Regions from separate parts of the Brevibacillus sp. HB1.1 genome, predicted to be linked through region 1. Evidence: riboswitches for the same ligand, from Rfam matches in the RefSeq annotation. Region 1 holds a riboswitch; each other region holds the start of a gene.
What was found. A riboswitch is a leader RNA that binds a small molecule or an ion and turns the genes downstream of it on or off. The one in region 1 is predicted to bind S-adenosylmethionine.

Region 2: it holds a riboswitch for S-adenosylmethionine, as region 1 does, so the genes downstream of both, HPY27_RS25200 (homocysteine synthase) here and HPY27_RS03275 (homoserine dehydrogenase) in region 1, are expected to answer to the same signal.
Region 3: it holds a riboswitch for S-adenosylmethionine, as region 1 does, so the genes downstream of both, HPY27_RS14475 (MetQ/NlpA family ABC transporter substrate-binding protein) here and HPY27_RS03275 (homoserine dehydrogenase) in region 1, are expected to answer to the same signal.
Region 4: it holds a riboswitch for S-adenosylmethionine, as region 1 does, so the genes downstream of both, HPY27_RS25280 (methionine ABC transporter ATP-binding protein) here and HPY27_RS03275 (homoserine dehydrogenase) in region 1, are expected to answer to the same signal.

What each region holds. Positions count from the first base shown of each region.
Region 1 covers NZ_JABMIV010000001.1:667,274-670,758, forward strand. Annotated here, with positions in the region: gene HPY27_RS03270 (CapA family protein) at 1-665, shown strand, start outside; gene HPY27_RS03275 (homoserine dehydrogenase) at 728-1,993, opposite strand; SAM riboswitch class I at 2,080-2,191, opposite strand; SAM riboswitch class I at 2,258-2,364, opposite strand; gene HPY27_RS30325 (hypothetical protein) at 2,459-2,593, opposite strand; cobalamin riboswitch at 2,753-2,957, opposite strand; gene HPY27_RS30540 (methylated-DNA--[protein]-cysteine S-methyltransferase) at 2,991-3,266, opposite strand; partial or broken gene HPY27_RS30545 (methylated-DNA--[protein]-cysteine S-methyltransferase) at 3,282-3,458, opposite strand; gene HPY27_RS03285 (DinB family protein) at 3,476-3,485, opposite strand, start outside.
Region 2 covers NZ_JABMIV010000012.1:111,744-115,228, forward strand. Annotated here, with positions in the region: gene HPY27_RS25195 (ArsR/SmtB family transcription factor) at 1-652, opposite strand, end outside; gene HPY27_RS25200 (homocysteine synthase) at 809-2,113, opposite strand; SAM riboswitch class I at 2,203-2,309, opposite strand; gene HPY27_RS25205 (rhodanese-like domain-containing protein) at 2,622-2,933, shown strand; gene HPY27_RS25210 (SCO family protein) at 3,015-3,485, shown strand, end outside.
Region 3 covers NZ_JABMIV010000004.1:421,955-425,439, forward strand. Annotated here, with positions in the region: gene HPY27_RS14465 (ABC transporter substrate-binding protein) at 1-652, opposite strand, end outside; gene HPY27_RS14470 (hypothetical protein) at 850-1,206, opposite strand; SAM riboswitch class I at 1,427-1,529, shown strand; gene HPY27_RS14475 (MetQ/NlpA family ABC transporter substrate-binding protein) at 1,632-2,462, shown strand; gene HPY27_RS14480 (methionine ABC transporter ATP-binding protein) at 2,505-3,485, shown strand, end outside.
Region 4 covers NZ_JABMIV010000012.1:128,744-132,228, forward strand. Annotated here, with positions in the region: gene HPY27_RS25275 (Ger(x)C family spore germination protein) at 1-1,153, shown strand, start outside; SAM riboswitch class I at 1,260-1,376, shown strand; gene HPY27_RS25280 (methionine ABC transporter ATP-binding protein) at 1,478-2,491, shown strand; gene HPY27_RS25285 (methionine ABC transporter permease) at 2,492-3,157, shown strand; gene HPY27_RS25290 (MetQ/NlpA family ABC transporter substrate-binding protein) at 3,217-3,485, shown strand, end outside.

The DNA.
Region 1 (3,485 bases):
CCTTTGACGCTTTGGACAAGAACCGGATTGAATACGTCGGCGCCGGAAAGGATGCCAACCGTGCCTATTCCCCTGTATTCATAGAAAAGAACGGCATCAAGATCGCGATTCTCGGCTTCAGCAGGGTCATTCCCGAAACAAGCTGGTTTGCAGGGGATTCCCAGCCAGGTATGGCCGCTTCCTATGATCCTACGCTAGCAGTGAAAGCGATCCAAAATGCGAACAACCAAGCGGATCTCGTCGTGGTGATTGCGCACTGGGGAAAGGAACGCTCCGATTATCCTGTCGATCATCAAGAAGAGTTGTCTCGTGCCTACATCGATGCTGGTGCAGATTTGATTGTCGGCGGTCATCCCCACGTACTTCAAGGCTTTGAACGATACAATGACAAATGGATTGCGTATAGTCTCGGCAATTTCATTTTCACACGATCAAGCGAACCCAAGACTTGGGAAACGATGGTTCTGCAAGCAAACTGTACGAAAAGCGGTGATTGTGAGCTGACGATGCTTCCGTTTCACGCAGAATTGGGACAAGCTGTACCCATGAATGAAAGCAACGGCGCTGCCCTGCTAAAACGTATTGAATCCATTTCTGAGAGTGTAGACATACAAAGTGACGGGCGTGTACAGCCGCGCGCAAAAGCGGTGGAGACTGCCCCCTGACAAAAGAAGCCGTGTTTCCAGGTAACTAGAAATACGGCTTTTCTTCTTATTTTTCCTCTTACTTACGCAGATTCGATAATGGGGAAGCAGCGAACTTCTAAGCCAAAATCATTTTTCAATAGGGACTCGTGCTCTTTACTGATTCCTGTCACGATCAAACCTGCACGCAATACGCCCCCCAAGTCGAATTGGACTTTTAGTTTATGCACGTTGACTCCTGCTTGCTGAAGGAAATACAAGACACGATCTGGCGTAGCAGTATGACATGAGCCCTCTAGATAACACAGGACGCGTTCCTCCGAATCCACCGTGACTCCTGCTTTGTCAGCCGTTTTTTCTTTCCAAGTAGGATGAGGTGTGAATGGCTGTGTCAATAAATAGGCCAAATCCTCTACAACTGCACTTGCTGTAGGGAGCTCTCCTGCCCCTCTTCCTGTAAACAACAAGTCTCCCACGATGTTGCCCGATAGCTGCACAGCATTAAACGCGTCGTGGATTTGCGCCAACGGATGACTCAGCGGAAGCATGGTTGGTTCAACAGATAGGCGAATTCCTTGTTCAGCTTGATAGGCCTGCGCGATGAGCTTGATCCGGTACCCCAGCTCACTCGCAATCCGAATGTGACCCGCTGATAAATCTGAAATCCCTTTACGAACAACATCTGCTAGCGGCAGCGATTCTCCGTAAACAAGCTGTGCCAGGATGTACAACTTGTACATAGCGTCAAAGCCTTCTACATCCGAACGAGGGTCTGCTTCCGCATAGCCCAACTCCTGCGCTTGCTTGAGCACTTCCTGATAAGAGAGCTGTTCTGCTTCCATTTTCGTCAAAATGAAGTTCGTTGTTCCGTTGAGAATACCGCGAACACCTTGGATATCGTTCGTGCGAAGGAACTGCCGGAGCACGCTCAAGATCGGGATGCCCCCTGCCACACTCGCTTCATAGGCCAGATGTACTTGATGCTGATTTGCCAAATCGACTAGCTCTGTTCCTTTTTTCGCCAGAAGTTCTTTGTTGGCAGTTACTACATGGCAGCCCTTTTCGATCAAAGCACGGACGTAGTCATAGGTAGGTTCTACACCGCCCATGACCTCCACCACGATATCCACATCGCTTCTCAATACTTCCTCAAAGTCAGTTGTCAGTAAAGCCGGGTCGACATGAACCGCCCGCTCTTTTTCCGAGTCACGCACCAAGGCCTTGACGATCTCAATTCGTTTTCCCAGACGAGAAGCCAGCTTCTCCTGTTGCGAACGGATCGTTTTGATTACGCCTCCACCCACTGTTCCCAATCCCAATAATCCCACGCGTACCACTTCTGCACTCATCCTGACCACCCCATACCCCGAATTTTAGATAAAAAGAAAAGCCATCTTCGATAAGAAGAAGGCTTGTTAGTAGCTAATGCTCCTCCTCCTTATCTCCCAGGACGTATATGTCCTGCAGGAATTGGCACCTTGTCACAAAATATGCGTGACGGTTGCCGGGCTTCATCGGGCCAGTCCCTCCACCTCTCTGGATAAAGAAAATATGAAATTAAAAAAAACCTTCTTCGCTAAGAAGAAGGTTCATCTACTAATGGAGTAACCCGCTTCTTATCTTTCGAGACGAAACGTCTCGCAGGAATTGGCACCTTGTCGCAATATGCGACGGTTGCCGGGCTTCATAGGGCCAGACCCTCCACCTCTCTGGATAAGAACTATTTATGCTGTTGAGCTTTATTCTAAGAAATTCCAAGGCAAGCGTCAACAAAATTCTTTCTTTTCTGATTGTAAGCTGATTTGACAAGGCTTTCAGTTGGGAGTGAACAGGCTTTCTACCTCTTCCATACTGCAGCAAGTGCAATGAAACACACCCTCCTGACCTTCCTCAGGCAGCTCTTTTTCCTCGACATATCCGCACCATTGGCAAATGAAAAGTTGAATCATCGCACGCCCTCCTCTTCTTTTATCCTGCCCAAAATAAAAAGAACATTTTCCGCTCGACCGTGACGATCGTTAGAAAATGCCAGAAAAAGAGGGACGCACTTGTCCACGCGCTGTTTTTCGCAAGCCATCTCTAACACCTCCCTATCTCCCGTAGGTCTATCAGTGTTGTCGAAACAGGCAGGTCTCCTGACTATGGGTTCATCGTCTAGCGTCGCCTTCCCCGTCTATTTTGATAGACCAGTGGCTTGTTGGACGCTGACTCCCCTCTTACAGTGGCGGGACCGTGTCGGATTTGCACCGAGCTTCCCTATTATCCTTGTGGCGAATTGTTACGCCCGAAGGAACCTGTTTCCACCTATGAAATTGTCTTTTCTCACTACCCTCCTCAAATTTTACCTTATTCTTCCTTGTTTAGCGAACATTGTTCGTGGATCAGTAGCCATTCCTTTCGCCACAAGCCACCCGAATAGCCTGTTAGACTCCCGTTTGCTCCTATAATTCTATGGCATGGCACAATGATGTTCAGCCGATTTTTTCCGTTGGCATTCCCGACAGCCCTCACCGCATTTTCCTTCCCAATCAACGCGGCTAGCTCCGTATACGTAATCTTGTGCGCATAGGGAATGGTGGTCAATGTGTGCCAGACTGATTTCTGAAAGTCTGTCCCTTTCATCCACAGGGGAACAGAAAAGGACTGTCTCTTGCCGGAAAAATATTCGTCCAGCTGTTGCCGGCAAACGAGGAGAGGCTCGTGGCAATTGTCTTCATGTTCAAGCAAAATGGGTTCGTCCCGATCTGTGAATAGGATAGAACATACCCCGTCTTCTGTCCCACTGATTTCCAAGACACCGAGGGGTTGTCTGTATCCTTTCCATACGAGACCTACCCTAAA
Region 2 (3,485 bases), on a different contig from region 1:
CGGCAGGCTCAGGGAGGTAGCTCGATCCTGTCGCATACTCCACCAAGGCTTCCGGGGTGAGCTTCCCTAGCTTGTTTTGCTTTTGCGACCAATCCCGTTCTAGCATACGAACGATTTCTTCCTCATGCGGCTTGATGTGGGTGCCATACCAGCCTTCCATCAATCGGAGAATATGACTCCGCAGCTCTTCTGCATCAACGGAAGTAATATGTCCGATATACGATTCAAAAAAGAGGTGCGCGCGGCACGCTTCCTGTAAAGCGGCGCAATCCTCTTTGCTTCCTTGTGCAGCCTTCCAACGTGCTTCTTGCATATTCTCACCTAGATAAGGGAGGGCCTCGTATCGGAGCTGTTCTGTTGAGAGCTCTCTGACATACGAGAGAAATGAATCCAGATCAGCGAAAGGGCAAAGATCGAGCAGTTGCAAAAGCGTCTTCCACGTGTTGTGCTCCTTCGCATAGTCGACCTCTTGCCGTACAGAAGGCGATAGCTCGTCCAACAGTTGACGCCAGTAGGCAGGAGGGTGTTCCATCGTGTGATGCAATTGATCGTAGGTAGCGGCAGCGATTCCCAAGGCAGCTTCGAATAAAGGAGAATACGAGATCTCCACGCGATACGTTGTCCGTTCACTTCCGATGTTCAAAACTTTCACGTCTATTCATCCTTCCAAAATTTGTACATCATTATGTATTTTATAAATAACGAATGTAAAATTCAATATTTTTCGAACGTGAATAAAAAATAAAAAAGAAGAATCATAAATCTCTATCCAGAGAGATCATGATTCTTCTTTCTTTTGAAGGTACGGTTAACCTACCGTGGATAATTGCAACGCACGCTGCAATGCCTGCTCCAGATCAGAAATGATATCGTCGATCGATTCTGTACCGACGGAGAGGCGAATAAGTCCGGGGGTCACTCCGGCTGCTGCCTGCTCTTCTTCTGTCATTTGCTGATGTGTTGTGCTAGCTGGATGAATGATGAGTGACTTGGAGTCCCCGACATTTGCGAGATGGGAGAACAGCTTCACGGACTCGATCAACGTTTTTCCTGCCTCAACGCCACCGCGAATTCCAAAGGTCAGGATCGCGCCAGCACCTTTTGGCAAATATTTTTGTGCCAACTCACGCTGGGAGTCTGACTCGAGTCCTGGATAACTCACCCACTCTACGGCAGAGTGATTGGCGAGGAATTGGGTTACTGCCAAGGCGTTCTGGCTATGCCGTTCGATGCGCAGATGCAGTGTTTCTAATCCTTGCAGGAACAAGAAGGAATTGATCGGGGCGACGGCAGCACCAATATCGCGCTGGAGCTGGACGCGCGCCTTGATAATATAGGCGAGCGGACCGACTGCCTCTGTATAAACAACGCCATGGTAGCTTGGGTCTGGTGTAGTCAGTCCTGGGAATTTCCCGTTGTTCCAGTCAAATTTTCCAGAGTCTACGATAATACCGCCAATTGCTGTTCCGTGGCCGCCGATGAATTTGGTGGTGGAGTGCACGACAATATCGGCCCCGTGCTCAAAAGGACGGCACAAAATCGGAGTCGCGAAGGTGTTGTCCACGATCAAAGGTACGCCATTTTCGTGGGCAATATGGGCGATCGCCTCAATATCAGCGACATCAATGCGTGGATTGCCGATCGTCTCGCAAAACACGGCTTTTGTCTTTTCATTGATATAAGCACGGAAATTTTCCGGATTGGATTGATCAGCAAAATGAACGTTGATACCGAGGCGGGGAAGCGTGTGGGCGAACAGGTTGTAGGTACCGCCATAGAGACTGCTGGAAGCGACGATCTCGTCTCCTGCATGCGCAATATTTAAGATGGCGAATGTAATGGCAGCTTGCCCGGATGCGGTCGCTAATGCACCAACACCACCTTCGAGCAGGGCAACACGCTTCTCAAACACATCCTGGGTCGGATTCATGATGCGTGTATAGATGTTCCCAAACTCTTTTAAGCCAAACAGATTGGCTGCATGCTCCGTATCGCGGAAAACGTAGGAGGTCGTCTGATAGATCGGAACAGCACGTGAGCCTGTTACAGGGTCAACCTCTTGCCCACCGTGTACCGCAAGCGTTTCTGGCTTCCATTGTTGTTGATCGGACATATTCATCTCTCCTTCTACTATGAAATCGACTAATAAAAAAACGGAGCATTCTCCTGAGAAGAAGAAGGCTCCGATCATGCACGGGCTTGTGTTCATCTCTCAGAATCACTGGATTCTGCAGGAATTGGCACCATGCAGCTAGTCTGCTGGTTGCCGGGCTTCGTAGGGCCTGTCCCTCCACCGCTCTTGATGAGAAAAGTTGTTGTCGTAATTGTATGAAAATAAAACCTTGCTGTCAATGTGGAATTTGTAGTTATCAGGGAGGTTTTTGTGTATATATGGATGAAAGGTGTTTCACTCATGCCATTAATTTGTAACGCTTTTGCCTCAAGCTGTTCACATCCCGTGTGGCTACTGCCACAGCGAAATAGGAGATAATGGTAGAAAATAGGGAGCATAGATGCAGGGTAAAGCCAAGTGCTCTTCGCGTTAGAAAAGTAAAAAAGCGTGTGATATCATGGAGGTGGTTACAACTGATCTGATCGTACATATAGGAGGATAAATAGCGATGAGCCATGGAGTAAAGGAAATGACACCACAAGAGCTGTTGGAAAAGCTGGAAGCCAAAGAGGAGCTGCAAATCATTGATGTACGTGAAGTCGATGAGTGGAATGCAGGTCACATTAAAGAGGCGAAGCTGATCCCACTCGGCTTTTTGCCACATCGTATCGATGAGCTGGATAAGAACATTCCGATTGTGATGGTTTGCCGTAGTGGTGCCAGAAGCCATAATGCTACAGCGTATTTGAGTGAACAAGGATATGACGTGGCGAATATGGTTGGCGGCATGCTCGCATGGCCAGGTGAAGTAGAACAGTAAGAAGTGATAGAAACAGTGTGAATGCCTCCCGCGTGTAATCAGGAGGCATCACGCATGGGACAAGCAGGGAGGAAGCAACCCGTGAGTGAAGGAACACAATTGCAGCAGGAATCTGGGATAAAAAAACATTGGTTTCCTGTGTTAGCTGGTATTATCCTTTTGGCTATCGTCGGAGTATTTGGTTATAAGTACATGACACAAGAGAAGATCGAAGTATTGAAGCCCATCGCGGACTTCACCTTAGACAACAGTAACGGAACAACCTATACATTTAATGAAAGTGCTGGTAAGGTACGACTGGTTGAGTTTATGTTTACCAAATGTCCGGATATTTGTCCGGCTACCACGTACAACATGGCCAAGCTGCAAGATCAGTTGAAGGAAAAGGGACTGTTTGGAGACAAAGTAGAGTTTATCTCCATTTCCTTTGACCCTGATAACGATACGCCAGAAGTCTTGCAGGAGTACGCAGCCAAGTTCAAGGCAGATCAGAGTGGCTGGAAGTTCCTGCGCGGTGACGCTCAGGCTGTAGAGAAAGTGACGAAGGATTTT
Region 3 (3,485 bases), on a different contig from region 1:
TCACTACACCTTGGTTAACTTCTTTCATTTTCGCGAAGGCTTGATCCTCGTTAAATTCCTTGCTGCCCGCTATCTGGGAAGCACTGTCGAGAACCATTGGGCCAGTTGTGGACGTAATGCTTGGCAATGTCAGCTTGCCTGCCAGTTCTGGGTTCCACAAGTCTTTCCAATCCTTGATCTCGGTTTTCACGAGTTTTGGATTGTAGGCAATCCCGAATTGGCCAATCGTGTAAGCTGGACCGTACTCCTCGCCCAGTGGTGCTTTGGCAATATCATAGATTTGATCCAGATTCGGGATGCGGCTGCGGTCGATTTTTTCAAATGCGCCACTCTCAATCCCTTGCTGTGCATAGTAGTCAGAGAGGTAGATCAAGTCTACATCGGAGCTTCCTTGGCGAATTTTGTTCAGGCGCTCTGCATTGTTCCCGATTTCCAGTACGATTTTCACGTTATGTTCTTTTTCAAACGGCTCATATACTTCTTTGCGGAAAAAGTCTTCAGAGAAGCCCCATGTGGAGATGACCAGCTTTTGTGGCTCACCCTTGGCTTCGCCGCCAGCCCCACCCGCTTGTGGTTGATCATTGCTGCCACAGCCAGCGAGAGCCAGTGACATCATAGAAAAAGACAGGATTCCAGCAAGTAATTTTTTCATCGTAATTCTCCTCCAGTTGGGTTCATTTGATGACAAAATATGGTGGTACAATAAAAAGAAAAGTACCCTTGATTAGAACGTATCATTCTAAACAAGAGCACTTTTCTTCGTAAACAAAGAGAAGTGACACCCGTTTTTACGCAAAGTCTACGGTCTCCCCTTAAGATAGATCAAAAGAGAAAATCCGAACGATTGCGTCAGGTATTCAGTTCTGATTCAGCTAAAATAACATTCGTGATCGCCCACTGCGTAGGCGCATCATAGTCCCGTAGCACGGCTTCCAACGGCAACCCCATCTCTTCCTCCAGTCGCTCTCTCAGTCTCTTCTTATAAAGAAGGGACATGCGAAAATCGACTTCGAGCTTGAGGGCCGGCGCTTCTCCTTCCAACGCTTGTGAGCGCGGAGAGCGGCGATGCTTGGCTTGGAACGTAATCATCTGGTTTTCAATCGTGACTCGGAGCAAAGTCGTTCCAAATCCGAACAACTCTTTTGCTATCTCATTATAGATGGCAGACAGCTTTTTTCTGGTTTCATTGGAGTCCACTAGAGTCATGTCATCACCTGCGATAGCTGGTATCGGGTTCATTCGCTCTCATTATACATATGATTTTTTAATTCTTCAATATAATATTCGTATTTTGATCAATTTCACATTTTTCCACCAAGTCATTCGTTTGCAAAAACAGTTGACACCTAAAAATTCAGTCGTTATAATCCAACTATCCAAATAAGAATTAACAACAATGTTTGGAATGATAATTTCATAGCACATTCTCTTATGAAGAGAGGTTGAGGGACTGGCCCTATGACACCTCGGCAACCTATCGCAAACGATACGGTGCCAAATCCAGCGGAATTTATTCCGACAGATAAGAGAGGTATTGTTGCAGTGTGGTTACATACTCGCAGTTTTCGCCTCTTCTGTCGGAAGAGGCTTTTTTCTTTTCCATCTTACATCCAGAGAAAAGGGGTATTTTCATGAAAAAGACTGGTCTACTGCTCACTACACTACTGCTCGCTGCATCGTTCGTAACGGCTTGCGGCGGTAAACAAGAAACTGCTCCTGCTAACGGTGGCACTTCTGCTGAACAAACCTCACTCAAAGTGGGCGTCACTGGCGGCCCGCACGAAGAGATTCTCAACAAAGTGAAAGAAGTCGCCAAAGGCAAAGGACTTGAAGTCGAAGTCGTCGTTTTCAACGACTACGTACAGCCGAATCAAGCTCTCGATAAAGGAAATCTCGATGTAAACAGCTTCCAGACCATCCCGTTCTTGGCGAAGTTCAATCAAGATCATAAAACAAAAATTGTCGAGGTCGGAAAAACCGTCACGTACCCGATGGGCCTGTACTCCACCAAGCATAAAAAAGTCGAGGACATCCAGGCAGGCGGCGTTGTCGGCATTCAAAACGACCCAACCAACCGAGCACGCGCCCTGCTGCTCTATCAGGCAGCTGGCTTGATTAAGCTCAAAGATGGCGTGGGCGACAATGCAACGCCACTGGACATCGTGGAAAATCCAAAAAATTTGCAATTCAAAGAGCTGGAGGCTGCTTTCCTGGCACGCTCGTTGAGCAACGTAGAGGTAGCTTCGATTAATACGAACTTCGCAATGGAAGCTGGCTACTCCCCGAAAAAAGATGCGATCTTCGCTGAGACGGCTGACTCTCCATACGTGAACATCTTGGCAGTCAACGAAACCAACAAAGACAACCCAGCTATCAAAAAACTGGTAGACATTTACCGTTCGGAAGAAGTGAAAAAATTCATCGACGAACGTTTTGAAGGAGCTGTACTGCCGTCCTGGTAAGATCGACGCCAGGAACATCAAGAACAACAAGGAGAACTCGTTATGATACAGCTAACCGATATTCATAAGTCGTATCAAGTAGGAAACAAGCAGGTAGAAGCATTGAAGGGCGTATCCCTTCAGGTAGAAAAAGGGCAAATCTACGGGGTTATCGGCTTTAGCGGAGCGGGAAAAAGTACCCTGCTCCGCACCATCAACCTGTTGGAGAAGCCGACCAGCGGTTCTGTGATCGTCAATGGCCACAACATGCTGACCCTCAAAGAAAAAGAGCTGCGGCAAGCTCGCAAAAAGATCGGGATTATTTTTCAACACTTCAACCTGCTCTCTTCCTATAATGTCTTTGACAATGTGGCGGAAATCTTGCGGATGAATCGCGTCCCCAAAGATGTCATTAAGCGCAAGGTAGAAGACCTTCTCGGCTTGGTTGGCTTGTCTGATAAAGCAAACGCTTATCCTTCTCAGCTATCCGGTGGACAAAAGCAACGGGTGGGTATCGCTCGTGCACTTGCGACTGATCCGGAAATCCTGCTCTGTGACGAAGCGACTTCTGCTCTCGACCCGCAGACGACTGAATCGATTCTGGAGCTGTTGCTCGACATCAATCGAAAGTTCAACCTGACCATCGTGCTCATTACGCATGAAATGCAGGTCATTAAAAAAATCTGCGACCAGGTAGCCATCATGGAAAACGGTGTCGTCATCGAGCAAGGCTCTGTTCTGAATGTTTTCAGCAATCCGCAAGAGCAAACGACACGTAATTTTATCAAAACGGTTTTCGACGATCAGGTACCACAGGAGATTTTGTCCAAGATAAAAGAAACCGGACCCGTTTCCAAAATTGTTCGCGTTGCCTTTCGCGGGGATGCCGCTCTCGATCCTGTTCTAGGAACACTCTCTGCACGTTTTCCGATTAGCACCAATCTGTTGTACGGCTCGATTACGACCATTAAGGGAACGGCGCTCGGCATTTTGCTTTTGCACATTTCTGGTGAAGACCAGGCCATTCAGGATGGCATTCGCTTC
Region 4 (3,485 bases), on a different contig from region 1:
TGATCGAAAATACGCGATGCCCTTGTTGAAGCGGTTTTTGGCGCTGTGGTGTTCGGGCATCTTGATTGTAACAGGCTGCTCGGATCGGCAAATTTTCGATGAAACAGGACTTGCAACGGCTGTCGGCTATGATCTGTTAAAAGATGGCAAAATTCGCGGGACGTCTGTCATGCCTTCCATTAATCCAGAGGCAAGGCATAAGATACAGATCTTATCAGCCACAGGGGAAACCAGCAAAGGAATCCGGGATAAGATGAATTTGCAATCAGACAAAAGAGTATTGGGTGGGCAAATTCGTGTTGCCCTCTACAGTGAAAACTTTTCAAAGCAGGGACTTGGCAGCATCATTGACACGTTGTATCGGGATTCGTCCCTTTCTAGCAGGATTTATCTTTGTGTGTTTGCAGGCGAAACATATGATATGCTGACGTATCCTTATTCAGAACAAGGGAATATTGGAATCTACCTGTATCGTTTGATTGAGCAAAATATCCGTGGGGAAAAAATTCCTTCTTCGACCATGCATGAGTTTTTCCGGGCTTACTATGAAAAAGGGATCGACCCGGTCATGCCGTACATAGAAAGAAAGGGAGATGAACTGAAAATCAAAGGCATCGCCTTATTCAAAGGTGATCGTTATGTGTCATGGGTTACACCCAAGGAAGCCTTTCTACTCAAACTTATCCACGGAAAGTTCCGCATCGGCAGCTATGATACTTCTGTTCCTACTGCTATTTTTGGGGAGTCACCCAAAAACCACAACAGCAAAAAAGTCCAGGTGCAGCTCGTTTTCGATACAATTTCCAGCCATGCGAAAATCAAATTAAGCCAAATATCCCCACCAATCTTCGATATTCATGTCAAGTTGCATGCCCGAATTTTGGAGTTAACCATCCCGCTAAAGCTAGAAAATGCCAAGTTGCTGAAAATCATGGAACATGCACTGGAGAAAGAGCTTGAAAAAGAATTGCATAAACTCATAAGCAAACTGAAGAGCCTCGATGTTGACCCAATTGGCTTCGGCTCGATCTATCGTTCAGAGAAAAGAGGAATGGCCAACATGACGCAGGCTGAATGGCGAAAGATGTTTCAGGATGCAACGTTTCGCTTCCACGTAAAGTCAAAAATCATCCGCAACGGCGTCATGGATTAAAAAACTTTTCCTTCTATTACTATTGACGTGATATTTCCGAAAAGGATATAATCCGTTTTGTATCATCATGAAATAGAAAAGACGAACATAATATACGTAGATATCTTTCTTATCAAGAGAGGCGGAGGGACAGGCCCTATGAAGCCCGGCAGCCGGTTCATTTTCGGATGAACGTCGCGGTGCCAATTCCTACAAGATTGTTTGGATCTTGTATAGATGAGAAGGGTGGATGCGAACGTATAACATTGCGTTGCAGCCCCTTTTTCGTTTATGAAAAAAGGGGTTTTCTGATTTTATTTAGATTGTGGTCGGGAGGTGGATGCGTTGATCCAACTGCGTCATTTGCATAAAAGCTATCAAGTACAAGGGAAAACCATCCCAGCGTTAACGGGGATCGACCTTTCCATAGAGCAAGGAGAAATATACGGGATTATCGGACACTCTGGTGCAGGGAAAAGTACGTTGATCCGATGCATCAATTTGCTGGAGCGTCCAACTTCAGGGGAAGTTATTGTGGACGGCGTCGATTTGACAAAGCTGGATGAAGGGAAGCTGCAAGAAAAGCGCCGCTCAATCGGCATGATTTTTCAGCACTTCAACTTGCTGTCTTCTTCGACAGTCGGCGAAAATGTCGCTTTTCCGCTCAAGCTGGCAAAGCGTCCGAAGGCAGAGATTGATAAGAAAGTGAACGAGCTGCTAAAGCTGGTTGGCTTGGAGGCACATAAGGACAAATATCCGTCCCAACTGTCTGGCGGACAGAAGCAGCGTGTAGGGATTGCTCGGGCGCTCGCGAATGATCCAAAAGTGCTGCTCTGTGACGAAGCTACATCGGCTCTCGATCCGCAGACGACGAACTCCATTCTGGCACTCCTCTTGGACATCAACCGTAAGCTGGGCTTGACCATTGTGTTGATTACCCACGAGATGCACGTCATTCGCTCCATTTGTGATCGTGTTGGCGTCATTGATGGAGGAAAGATCGTCGAGTCGGGTAACGTACTGGATGTATTCCTTCGTCCGCAGCATCTAACGACACAAGAATTCGTGGAACAAGTAGCGGATTCTACAGAGCTGCGTGAAGCAGTCGCGCACGAAAAGGCCTCGGGGAACCGCACGATTGCTCGTGTCACCTTCCTCGGAGAAAAAACGTATCAGCCGATCCTGTTCCAGACAATGCAAGAGACTGGTACGGTATTCAGCATTTTGCAGGGAACAATCTCCCGCATGAAGGATACGCCGTATGGTCAGTTGGTGATCGAGCTGGAAGGCGATGTCGCACAGAATCAAAAGACCATTGAGACGCTGCGCCAACGTGGCTTGGAAGTAGAGGTGATATAAATGGACTGGACATTCGAAAATGTGGATTGGGCTGAAATCGGCGTAGGTACGATGGATACGCTCACGATGCTCGGCTTTTCCACCCTGTTTACCGTCCTGATTGGTTTGCCGCTGGGAATCATTCTATTTTTGACCTCACGCGGACAGCTTCTGCAAAACCGCACTTTTTATTCGATCGCATCATTCGTTGTCAACGTATTGCGTTCGGTACCGTTTATCATTTTGATGATTTTGCTGATTCCTGTGACGAAAATGATCGTAGGAACCTCACTCGGCGTACTGGGTGCTATTCCGCCACTCGTATTTGGTGCCGCTCCGTTTTTCGCACGGTTGGTGGAAACCTCTCTGCGTGAGATTGATAAAGGCGTGATTGAGGCCGCACAATCCATGGGGGCTTCCAATTGGCAGATCGTCTGGAATGTCCTTTTGCCAGAATCTAGATCAGGCCTGATCGCGGGTATTACGATCACGACGGTTACGTTGGTATCCTACACTGCAATGTCTGGGGTAATTGGCGGTGGTGGTCTGGGTGACTTGGCGATCCGATACGGTTATCAACGTTTCCAAACCGATGTCATGATTGTGACTGTTGTTATTTTGCTGGTGATGGTACAGATCTTACAATCGCTGGGGGACCGTCTGGTTCTCAAGTTCAGCCGTAAGTAGGATTTTTCCATAAAAGTTATCAAAGAATAAGACAAATACATGCAAGGGGGAAATCATTCATGAAAAAGCTAGTCGTATCTGTACTTTCTACTGTGTTGGCATTTTCTTTGGCAGCTTGCGGAGGCAAAACCGAAACTGCACCTGCTCCAGCTGAAGGTGGCGCACAAGGCGGACAACAGGAAGTAACATTGAAGGTAGGCGCTTCTCCCGTTCCACATGCAGCTATCTTGAAATTCGTTCAACCAAAACTGAAAGAACAAGGCGTGAACCTGGAAATCAAAGAGTTCACCGATTACGTACAACCTAACGTTCAAGTGAACGAGAAACA